4 regions of the Thalassotalea ganghwensis genome follow, and region 1 is predicted to be linked to each of the others. Evidence: predicted binding sites of a transcription regulator. Region 1 holds the regulator's gene; each other region holds the start of a gene.

What was found. Region 1 encodes LexA, which represses DNA repair genes until DNA is damaged. Its sites were predicted from a motif close to TACTGTATNNNNATACAGTA; they were not measured.
Region 2: the regulator LexA is predicted to act here: its motif matches at 1,489-1,508, upstream of ACSLUH_RS06505 (exonuclease domain-containing protein).
Region 3: the regulator LexA is predicted to act here: its motif matches at 1,626-1,645, upstream of imuA (translesion DNA synthesis-associated protein ImuA).
Region 4: the regulator LexA is predicted to act here: its motif matches at 1,446-1,465, upstream of recN (DNA repair protein RecN).

The regions. Positions count from the first base shown of each region.
Region 1 is NZ_JBQRUM010000006.1:173,332-176,500, reverse strand. It holds gene coxB (cytochrome c oxidase subunit II) at 1-371, opposite strand, end outside; gene lexA (transcriptional repressor LexA) at 856-1,470, opposite strand; gene ACSLUH_RS08315 (substrate-binding domain-containing protein) at 1,690-2,700, shown strand; gene ACSLUH_RS08310 (phosphate ABC transporter substrate-binding protein) at 3,105-3,169, shown strand, end outside.
Region 2 is NZ_JBQRUM010000005.1:28,803-31,971, reverse strand. It holds gene ACSLUH_RS06510 (MBL fold metallo-hydrolase) at 1-1,187, opposite strand, end outside; gene ACSLUH_RS06505 (exonuclease domain-containing protein) at 1,573-3,169, shown strand, end outside.
Region 3 is NZ_JBQRUM010000014.1:114,089-117,257, forward strand. It holds gene ACSLUH_RS14365 (Y-family DNA polymerase) at 1-914, opposite strand, end outside; gene imuA (translesion DNA synthesis-associated protein ImuA) at 920-1,606, opposite strand; gene ACSLUH_RS14375 (EAL domain-containing protein) at 1,914-2,684, shown strand; gene ACSLUH_RS14380 (GNAT family N-acetyltransferase) at 2,747-3,169, shown strand, end outside.
Region 4 is NZ_JBQRUM010000020.1:51,845-55,013, forward strand. It holds gene grpE (nucleotide exchange factor GrpE) at 1-338, opposite strand, end outside; gene nadK (NAD(+) kinase) at 500-1,381, shown strand; gene recN (DNA repair protein RecN) at 1,492-3,156, shown strand.

The DNA.
Region 1 (3,169 bases):
GAACCCGTTACCTGAATAGTCAAATCGGAATTATCGTTATTTTCCATAGCAATAAGAGTTTTTGTCGCGGGTACCGCCATGGCTATAAGGATAATGATGGGAATAACAGTCCAGAGGACCTCAACTTTGGTGCTTTCATGAAACGTGGCCGCTTCTACACCTTTTGATTTGCGGTGAAAGATCATTGACCAAATCATCGCACCGAAGACGACTACACCAATTGCAGTACATATATATAAAGCGAGCATATGTAAACCATATACTTCATTACTAACTTCGGTTACACCTTTTGTTAAATTCAACTGCGAGTCGGCTAAAGCGATGCTGGGAACTAACATCCCTAACAGCCAACTGAGATAACGTCTTTTCACTCGACCTCTCCTTACCCTAAATGGCAAAACGCATGATCAGTATTAAGCTGCTCATCCGTTTCACAGTTTGTTTTTATTTTTTCCTATGGCTATTTATTAATCAGATTAACGTTAGCCTTTTCATTATTTTTTGATTACTTTCTGCTCTAGAATTACTTAATTATTGATCTAGGTCAATTCATAATTTTTTAAAATATTTTAAAAAAAGCTAATAATAACAATAGAGTGTAAACTCTAAAAGGTACTAAGGCGCTAAAACAAAGGCCTGAGAGGGGTGATTAAGAAATGAGCAAATACTCTATTATTTAATTTTACGGGCTGAAAACTTTCGAAATATTTTTGTATAAAATTTAGCCAACTGGAGAGATAATCAGCATTTACTCAACAATAATAGCTGAATATAGACATTTGGTTATAAAAACCTTGCATGAGACAACTTTTCACGACTTACGATAAAAAATTTGCCTCATTGCATTGATAATTTCTACATCCAATCTGCAGCACGAATAACACCGACCGCAAGTCCTTCGATATTGAAATTTTGAGAGGTAAGATCAACTTTTATCGGAGCAAAGTCTTCATTCTCCGCGTGCAAATATACGACATTTCCCTCACGCTTAAGCCTTTTAACCGTGACATCGTCTTCTACGCGTGCAACAACGACTTGTCCATTTTTAACATCGGTGGTTTGATGAACAGCAAGCAAATCACCATCGTAAATTCCGATGTCTTTCATGCTTTCTCCGTTAACTCGTAGAAGATAATCCGCTGCTGGATGAAATAAATTTCCATCAATTTGATAACGGTCTTCTACGTGCTCTTGCGCCAATATCGGTTCGCCAGCTGCAACACGACCAATTAACGGCAGCCCTTGTTCTTCCATCATTTCTTCAGCCAAACGAATGCCGCGACTCGTTCCTGGTAACATTTCTATATAGCCTTTCTTCGCAAGAGCTTTTAGATGCTCTTCGGCAGCATTGGCTGACTTAAAACCAAAAAATTCAGCGATCTCTGCTCGCGTTGGTGGCATGCCGGTTTCAGATATTTTTTCTCTGATCAGATCAAAAATCTGCTGTTGGCGAGACGTTAAGGGGCGCATTTCTGTCATATAATATTTCCTGTATTTTTACACAGTGGCACTGTCATTGTATACAGCCTGTAAATAAACGCAAGCTTTCCTTCGGTTTTTGCAAACACCGTATGATCAAAGCGGTATTAATAAAAGTTTAATAAAAAATTAAATCCTTATTCCTTTATAAAAGGTTTTGCATTAATCTCTTTTATTCAGTCTATTAAACTTTTCTTATTTGGAGCGACTTTGTTCAACCAAGTAACAGCCTATCTCTTGTACCGCGTGATGTGGCTGTTAACCATATTGGGTTATTTAGTAGCAACTGATAGCGTTGCACAAATCACCATAGGGGTCATTGGAAAAACGAAAAATGATAGTTTTTATCAACAATCTTTCAAAGGCTGTCAAAGCTATGCAAAAAAGCATTCAGAAATAACCTGTCTTTATGATGGCGCCGACGACTACCAGGACATTCGTGGCCAAATGATAAAAATTAATCAAATGATCGCCAACAAAGTCGATGCACTTTTAATATCAACTACCGATTCAGAATACTTGGTCAAGGGCGCTTTGCGCGAAGCTAAAGAAAAAGCGATACCCGTGATTACCTTTGATTCAGATCTACTGCCGGAGCATCAACAGTATCGCTTGAGCTATGTCGGCACCAACAACTTTGATTTTGGGGTTGCACTAGGCAATTATGTTAAAAAATTTGCCAAGAAAGATTTAACCGCCATTTGCCTTCAATCTGGACACCCCACAACACCGAACTTAAATGAACGTATCGCGGGTGTGCGCTTTTCATTGTCAGGGCAAAAAGAGCAAAAATTATCAGGACAGAGGGGTTGGATAGAATCAGAACGTTGTCCATTGTACAGTCTGGGAAAGCGCTCTACAGCGTTGCTGCAACTTGAATCAATAATCAAAACAGTGAATCCACCGATATTTCTTGCTGTGGCGGGCTTCGCTCAATTTAATAGTGATTACAATAAACAATTAAGCCCCTTTAAAAAGCAAATTGCCAATAATCAAATCGTCATTGTTTCTGCAGATACCGAAGAAATACAGCTTAGAAGTTTGGCCCAAGGATTATCTACCGCCAATATCGGACAAATGCCTTTTGAGATGGGGCGCAAGGGAGCGGAGCTACTTTATCAATATATAAAAAATAATAAACAACCCGCAAAATCTCATTATTATTTAGATTATCACTACTGCACGCAATCCAATAGCCTAACCTGTACCACTAATTATTAGACATTGTCTAAAATTCAAGAAATAACGCTATTAAAACGCTTATCTTTGCATGGCAAAAACGAGTCAAAGTGTTATTTTCGCGATAACAACGTAATAGTTAGCTTCGCTGAAGTACGGTAAAACTAGGACAATAAGTAATTGCGTCTATTGAGAGCTAATGGCCTAAGTCTTCCACCAACGGCAGCTCAGTTAACGATGCTAAAAAACCTTGTGAATAATTCTTCATAGATTCAATAACCTACTTTGATCAATTAAAACTTGTAGAATTATTGTTCAATACTATGCTTAACATTATGCGCTTGATCATAGCTTTAGCGTATTAGCCTCTTTTTAACTAACACTGAGGAAATAACATGGTATCTAAAACACTTTATACCGTGATGAATATCATACTATTCAGCTCGATGACCTACTTTACAATTATAGCCACTGCCAATGCAGAAATAGCAGTGATTGTACATCCGCAAAA
Region 2 (3,169 bases), on a different contig from region 1:
GGATAATTAATTGCCTGCACCTGACCATTAGCCAACGATAACTGTTCTTCTACGAATAAAAGACGCTCTTTTGCAATAGTTTCACCGACAATAGACTCTATTGTCGCTAAATGTTGCTGCTTAGTAACCAAGATTGCCCCGAGATCGAACGCTTCCTTCATACCACCTAAATGATCAAGATGGTGGTGACTGACCACTAAATATTTCAATGGCTTTTGTAAGTTATACTTATCTTGAACAAAGGCTAATCGTTTACTCAGATCTTTGTAGCCACCTGCACCAACAAAATAGTCGCCAGCATCTAAAAAGATACTAAAGCCCCAATCTTGGCCAACCAAATATAGCTTGTCGTCAATTTGCTTAGCTTGCATTGCTGAAAAGTCTATCCCTTTGCCAGCTTGACGATAATCTTGAGGTAATTCAAATGTCTCTTTAACCGCTAAGTTAGGGATAAATTCTCTGTGTGTAAGCACGGAATAAGGTGCCCCACCACGCGTGACAAAAACGCTGTTGGCATATAAAAGACCATCGACATTTCGATAGTCACTAAAGCGGTAACTAAACACTTTACCAGACCAATGTGGCCGCTCTAGTTTGGCAATTCGAAAATCGCGCTGATTTATTAACAAGGTCAACTTAGGATAACCTTGTCTTTCCAAAAGCACTTGAAAATGTGGGGCTCCATATAAGTTTTTGTCATCTAATCGAGTAATTTGAGTTTCTTTATCTTTGATTAATAACGCCAGCGCAGTATCCAAATGATAAGAGTAATGGCGCTCAGTTGAAATAAAATTGAGATTAGGTACTTGCGATAAGGTTTTGTCACTGTGATTAAGACGATAACCTTGATTACCATCAAAAAGTTGCTGACGAACAGAAAAGCTATCTTTATCACCAGTTAGCCACTTAAAGTCTTTTCTTTGCTTTGCTAAATCAACAGTCAATTGTGCACGAGCATGCTCAAGATCAATTTCATCAGCACTGTAACTTTGCCCTTCTCTAAAACTCTTGTAGTGGTCGGTTAACTGATAACTTGATAGTGCTAACAGTGAATCCCCGCCGTAGGCTTGCACAACCTTTTTGATCAATTGATGATTTTCTGTTGATGTATTTATCGTTTGTGAAGCAAATAATGTAAGGCTAGACAACGATAGTAGTGTGCCTAATGTTAATTGTATGAAGCGCATATTATCTTCCTTGTTTTGTTATTGAAGCTAATTTAATCAGCAGCGTTTACAATGCACATTCCTTTGCGATAGATGACGGCTGATAATCGACCGATGACAAGTACTCGCTTTTATTTACATTTTGTAACGGTAGATTTGCAGAGCTCAACAAATTACCATAAAAAAGCCAGTGTAAAACCGGGCTATTGAGTCAACTTGGAGCTGCTATTTTAGGATAGTGGCTCTTTATTATTTTATACACTTGAAAAGTAACGAATAAATCTTTATTGCAAGCTTAATTCCATAGTTAAAATAACTGAAATAATGTACGATTAGTCAGTTTTTTCAATGAGTTATTTAAAACTTGTCAAAACCTCCTATAATATTGGCTATAGGAGTGGTAATTATGACGAAATATGTCTTCTTAGATACGGAAACCACAGGTTTAGATCCCCATAAAGGCAACCATAGGATCATCGACCTAGCCTGCATAGAATATGAAGATTCCACTCCCACGGGACATGTATTCAACCTCAAAATTAATCCTGAGGGCAAAAAGTCCGTTAAGAGCGCTTTTCGAGTTCATGAAATCCTAGATGAAGAATTAGAAGGCCAACCCACCTTTAGTGATATCCATCAGCAATTCATTGAATTTATCAAGGACAGTCACCTCGTTATCTTCAATGCAGCTTTTGATTTACGGTTTTTAAATGCAGAGTTAAACCGAGTTAATTACCCTTCAACGGTGTCTGATATTTGTGCTGAAGTCACTTGTGCAATGGAGCTTGCTAAGAGCAAATTCGGTGTTAGAAAAATCAGCCAAGATGCGGCTTGCTTACGATACGGCATTGATATTTCAAGGCGAACTAAACACAGTGCGCTACTTGATGCTTCTTTATGTGCAGTGCTGTTTTTCAAATTACTTGATGATACGGTTGAGCCGCTAAAATCAACACCACAACAGAATAAGCATACGCCAACCAAAGCCATATCCATTCCAAGAGCTTATAAAAACAAGGAAACTGGCATATATACCCAGCTTAACTTTTGTAAAAATCCAGAATGTAAGAATTTTGGTGTCGTAGCTAAAAACCCTACTTACAAAGTAAATGGTAAGCTTAAACGGGGCTTAGGTAACGAATACAAGCTTACATGGAGTGACGATAAATCTGAGCAACTGCTCACTTGCAAATTATGTGGTCACAGTACCACCATGTTACACAATCGTTGTTTTGAATTAGAAGTAAAACGTCTTTCAACCATATACGAGCCAGTCGAGCCAACGTGTCAGAATAAAGCTATCCCCGGACAACCTAAGACGTTTCGGCACTACTATATCCCACTATCTCCTAATAATAGGCGTGGCATTAAAAAGCAAAAGCCTCGGTGTAAAAACAGAGACAAGGGAATTTATACTCACCCCGAACTCTACAAATTAGATGGGAAAGCCCAGCCTGACCGCATTGTCGAGCGCATTGTCAAAAAGCCACTCAAAAAAGGTGGTAAGCCCGTCACTCAAATAATCAAGGAAGAAAAGCTTGGCTCACAATTTCTTACCTGTCATGCATGTGATAGTAAGATAACTGTTAAGTTAAACCCAGCAAACCGTCATTATCGAGATTCAGATAACGTTAAAATCTTCAAAGATTTAATGAATAAAGACATCTTTAATCGCATGATGGACAAGCATGAACTGGGGGCTAAGGTTATCTACGACAAAATCAACTTTTTCTACGAGCAAGCCTTAGCCTTTGACCATTATCACTCACAGATGATTGACCATGCGGTAGCAACCAGAACACTGAATCTTAGTTCAGATAGACAGTTCTATTTAAGTAACTGGGGCGACCATAACATGCCAAAACCTACGCCCATCGTGAATACAACAACGGTCGATAATCAATCAGGCTTTGTATTCGTTTCCAATGTGAATTTTGATTTCACCAGTGATTATCTAGAGATAAACAAAGAGCATCGAGAAAAGAAAGAGCTGGAAAAATTTC
Region 3 (3,169 bases), on a different contig from region 1:
CACTTATGTTGATCATCCTCTGGTGCTGCACTTTCAATAAAAATTGAAAGTGGTTTGCACTCACGCTGTATTAACGTCAGCAAAATCGATTGTGTGGCTAAATTTCTTACCCTTAGAAAATGACTAAGCTTGGCAATCACTTTAGTAAGTGGCCTTATCAACACCGTGACTTCTTTAATTTCATAAAGTAACTCAATATATTGATAAAACTTGAGCTTAGGTTGATAAAAACTCAGCTTTAACGGAATACTTCCCTTAATTTGTTGCCAATAATAGATGAAGGTATTGTCAACACGAGCAGCCAATGCTTTGGTTGGCAAGCTATCAAGCTGAGCAAAGGTTTTTATCCCTAAACGCCTTAGTTGCGTTTGATGCTGAGTAGATTTAAAAACTCGTTCAATTGGCAGTGTCGCTAATAACTGGTCAACAATATTTTCTTCCGTGGTGATCTTATCGACATGAGCCTGAGCCAATAATTTAGCCGCTAACGGTGTTATCGCGGTTGCATAATGCACATGAACATTCATTCCTGCTAATAATTGATGAATCTTTTGCCACAGCACACCAACATCTCGATATAGAGCTAACATATTGTCAATTTTTAAAAACAATCCATTAGGACGATCAAGCGCTATATCAGCGACAAAACGATACAAACACTCAGCAATGAAGGTTAATTGCTTAAACTCTAATTCCTCTTGATACGGAAGCACGGTCAACGAATGACACAAGGCTGAAGCTGTTGCCAACCCCATCCCACAACTTAGTCCGGCCTGCTTAGCAGGTTCATTGATTTGAATAATCTCATTACGTCTTGCATCAACGATAGCAATCACTTGCTGGCGTTGTTGCTCGCCATTATCAATAAGTTGATCAAGCTGCAATGAAGGGAAATACAAGTAAAGCCATAACATCAGTCTTAACTCACTTGCGTTACCTTTTGAAGGTGAGCTGAAAGCGACACCACATTATTGCTTATTGGCTGCTTAACTAAATCCGGCCAATACTCACTCATATCAACATCGAATTTAGCATGACTTCGTCCAGCTCTTCGCTTATGGATGGTAACAGCTACACCTCGAACACTTGGCGATAATTCCATACTCAAGGCCACTGGTAAATTCATCGTCAATGAATGATTTTGACGAAAGACAAATAAGTTACTTTCTCCTCGCTCTGCTGCTAACACTAAGCGACGAATATGTAAAAGCTCTAACGCTTGCTGCCATAACAAGACGCAACTTACACAGCCGCTTTTTAAACATTGCTCAGCACACCAAAGTGCTTCAGCATCTTGTGTATCAACGAATAAAACCTGAGATAACACTATCGAATGCTTAACTAAAAACTCACTATTGAGCATTGCTGGTGCACCAATAAATATCATCAACTTCTGTTGTTGCTGCTGTAAATAAGGCATTAATACCCGTAATTCACCAATGCCATTGAGCGTTTTAATTTCAATAACACTGGCTGGCGGAAAGCCACCTGATAATCGTTGGTCCAATGCGGGATAGCCACTAGCATTACCTTCTCGCTCAGATGCCTGTTCAACACCACGCCACAACCAACGCTTATTCTCTAGTGCTTTAATATAGGCATTCATATTACACCCACCACAAAAATACTGTATAAAAACACAGTATAGAAGAGCATCAAATAAATGTAAATATGTGAGGTGGCTCTAAACAAGCAGAACTTAGCTAAGCTAATATTTTTACTCGAAAAACAGAAAATAAAATGATTTGATAGCAAGGTGGTTACCTTTTGATTTTATGAGCGCCATGTTCTATAGTCAAAATCATCCAAGGAAGACAATTAAAAGCTATTAATTCCTATGATTTAGCAAACAATATAGGTAATACTCCTTTTACTTTCTTCACTTTAAAAACATAACAGGTTAGGTCTGATTAATGAGCGATTTAGAAAAAAACAATAATGTATTGTCATGTGCTAATTGTGCCGATAAGTCGCTGCTAAATTTTGACTTCACCATGGCCTTTCAGCCAATCGTTCATTGCCAAACGGAAACTATTTTCGGTTATGAAGCCTTAGTGAGAGGACTCAATAATGAATCGGCCTACTCGATTATTTCACAAGTTACCGACGATAATCGTTATGCATTTGATCAACAATGTCGTGTTAAAGCCATCACCCTAGCTGCAAAATTAGGTGTTGATAGTATGCTGAGTATCAACTTTTTACCAAAAGCGATATACCAACCTGAACGCTGTATTCGTACAACGTTAATGGCAGCCAAAGAGCATAACTTCCCGATCAAGCAAATTATGTTTGAATTTACCGAAGTCGAAAAAATTGACGACAGCGATTTTATCAAACATATCGTTAACTCTTATCAATCAATGGGGTTTAAAACTGCAATTGATGACTTTGGTGCAGGTTACTCTGGTTTAAGCTTACTGGCCGATTTTCAAACCAATATTATCAAACTGGACATGAAGCTTATCCGAGATATTGATAAAGACAAAGCTCGTCAAATTATCATTAAAAACTGCCTTACCATGTTCAAAGACTTCAAGATAACCACACTTGCTGAAGGAATTGAAACTTATGAAGAAATGCTGTGGTTAAAAGAAGCAGGTGTTGATTTAATGCAAGGTTATTTCTTTGCAAAACCTGGATTTGAATGCTTACCAGAGGTTAACTTCAATAAACGAGACTAAGTTAACCGATGAAATAATTAATGGTATAACTACTCCCTACACAATGAATAACGGACGTCATTTTGGATAAACTACCAGAAATATTTACTGAAAATTTAGTGATCACTATTTTAAAGCCGGAGGAGTATTGGTATTTACTCAATTATGAGAAACATAACCAATCTCACCTTGCCCAGTGGGAGCCGTTAAGAGAAGAATCTTATTATAATGATAAAACCGCCAAAGAGCGTGTCAAAACCAATTACCAAAACTTTCTCGCCGGAACATGCCTTCCTTTTGTCGGTTTAGATAAAAAAACCAGCGAAGTTCTCGCTCTAGCGACATTCTCAAATATTGTTTATGGGGTATTTAGGGCTTGTAACTTAGGGTACTCTATTGATGAACGTTATCAAGGTAAGCAGTTGATGCATGAAATGCTCAGCGCATCTATTGATTATGTGTTTAACGAATTAAAGCTTCACAGGATCATGGCCAATTATATGCCT
Region 4 (3,169 bases), on a different contig from region 1:
CGCTCAAGGTTATCAACAACGGGTAGTAACTCTTGAGTAAATTTTTCTAGTGCAAATTTACGGGCTTTCTCAACATCTTGCGCCGCTCGACGACGGACATTGTCAACTTCTGCCTTAGCTCTTATCACACTATCTTTTTGATCGGCAACAGTAGATTCCGCTGCAGCTAGAGCGAGTTCTAATTCATTAATTTTTTCCTGAGCTTCACCGATGTGACTCGCAGCAAAATCAAATTGTGTTTCAACTTGTTCTTCTGCTTGTTCGATGATTTCTTGTGCTGCTATTTCTTCAGGGGTTAATTCCCGTTCATTTTTATTTTCGTGTGACTCGTTCGCCATGAAAAACTCCAAGATAAAGATTAATGGTGCTAATTATGGGGGCTTGTGCCAATGATTCAAGTTCAAATTGCTAACAAAACGCAAAAACCTTACTTTACAACTGATAAAAATACAGCGAAACTTGATTTATCAGTGAATTTTAACATTTTTTTGATAACCTTATGAGCAAGCTGTATTCAACAATAGGATTGATCGGTAAACCTAATCATGAAGGGGCAAGTGCCACCATTTCTACCCTTTACCAGTACCTCATTGACAATGATTACCATGTTGTTATCGAGCAGTCTGTTGCCAATTCATTAAAAATTGAAAATATAGAAGTCATGTCACTGACTGAAATCGGTGAAGCAGCGGATTTAGCTATTGTTGTTGGTGGCGATGGTTATATGCTTGGCGCAGCTCGGGTATTATCTTGTTATCATATCGGCGTAATCGGTGTAAACAGAGGTAACCTTGGCTTTCTAACTGATCTATCCCCAAATGACTTAATCGCCCCTTTAGAGCAAATTTTAAAAGGCGAGTCACGCTCAGAGCAGCGATTTTTAATCGAGGCAGAAGTATATCGTCATGGCAAACTAAAAAGCTGTAATAGTGCTGTCAACGAGGCAGTGCTTCATGCAGGTAAAGTTGCCAGTATGATTGAGTTTGAAGTTTACATTGACAATAGCTTCATGTTTAGCCAACGCTCAGACGGTTTAATTGTTTCAACTCCTACAGGTTCTACCGCGTATTCAATGTCTGCGGGTGGCCCAATTTTAACGCCTAACCTAAATGCGTTTTCTCTTGTACCAATGTTTCCTCATACGTTAACGAGTCGCCCTATTGTTGTTGATGGTAATAGTGAAATTAAGTTAGTTCTGGCCAATGAGAACTACGAAAACCTTCAAGTCAGTTGTGATGGTCACGTCATTTTAGCCGTCATGCCAGGCGACGAAGTAATTATTCGAAAAAGTGAACACACACTCAGATTAATTCATCCCCTAGACCACGATTACTTTAACGTACTACGAAGTAAACTGAGTTGGGGCAATAAACTTTATTAATCAAATCAATAATTAACAAAATACTACAATGTTATCGATTCGTAGTACTTGCATATAAATAAATTACTGTATAAATTAACACCTATATTTATATACAGTGAGTTTATGTGATGCTTGTCCATTTAAATATTCAAAATTTCGCCATTGTTCGTGCCCTAGAAATTGATTGGCAAAAAGGCATGACAACGATCACCGGCGAAACCGGTGCGGGTAAATCAATCGCTATTGATGCGTTAGGGCTTTGTCTGGGAGATAGAGCGGTAACCAATGTGGTTAGACCCAATAGTAAGAAAGCTGAACTGTCTGCTACCTTTGATATCGAGCACAATAAGGCGGCAAAATCTTGGTTGGCTCAACATGATTTACTCGATGAAAGTGACTGTATTTTAAGACGTGTTATTTCAGCAGAAGGCCGTTCTAAAGCTTATATAAACGGCTCACAAGTGCCGCTTGCCCAATTAAAAGAAATTGGACAACGGTTAATCAATATTCACGGCCAGCACGATCATCAATTGATAACAAAAGCAACTGAGCAACGAAATATTCTCGACCAATATGCTAAGCACGGCGATTTACGTGAAGCGGTTAAACATTACTATCAACAACACGCTGAATTAACGAGAGAATATCACCGCTTAATGGAAGATAAAACGCAGCGTGATGCCAAACAACAATTATTACAATATCAAGCAGAAGAATTAAGCGAATTTGCGATTGAAGCTGGCGAGTTTGAAACTCTTGAAATGGAGTATCAAAAACAAAGCAACGGACAACACTTATTTAATGAAACGTTACTTAGCGTGCAAAGATTAAGCGAAGATGAACAATTTAATATTGTTGATCAATTAAGGAAAGTGAGTGACCAAATTGCTGAAATTAGTGGTATTGATAAATCTTTATTACCGATTTCAGAGCAACTAACTGAAGCACTACTTCAGGTTGATGACGCTGCCTCTGAGCTTGCTCGCTATGCGGAAAAACTAGAGTTAGACCCCCAGCATTATCAATTGATCGAAGAGCGTTATTCACAAGCAGTGCAATTAGCGAAAAAGCATCAAGTTGCGCCAGATAAACTATACGAACTTCATCAGCAATTGCTCAGCGAATTAGCACAAATTACCAGTGATGAGTCGCGAATTTCGCAAATTGCTGAAGAACTTGATCAAGTTCAACAACACTATCATGAAGCGGCGCAAACCCTTTCAGAGTCACGAACCAAGGCAGCAGAGTTACTCAGTGAAAAAATCACCACAAGTATGCAAAACCTTAATATGCCGCATGGGCAATTTCAAATCAGGGTTGTTAAAGTAAGTTCAGATAAACTATCCATTAACGGTCTTGATAATGTCGAGTTTTTAACCAGTTTAAACCCGGGTCAAGCATTAGAAGCGATGAATAAAGTTGCCTCTGGTGGTGAGCTTTCCCGTATTAGTCTTGCAATGCAGGTGATCCTATCTGCAAATGTGGTTACACCAACGCTCATTTTCGATGAGGTAGACGTCGGTATTAGTGGTCCAACCGCAGCGATGGTAGGAAAACAGTTACAGTTATTGGCAGAAAATACTCAAGTAATATGTGTCACGCATTTACCACAAGTAGCTAGTAAGGGTAACCAACAACTATTTGTCGCCAAATTAACCGATGGTGAACATACAGAAACGACGGTAACGGAACTAAGTTCGGATGGCAGAGTCCAAGAAATTGCTCGCCTGCTAGCTGGTGATAAAGTAACCCAAAGTAGCTTAGCGAATGCAAAAGAGTTGCTTGCCGGTTAAGAAAACACAAAAT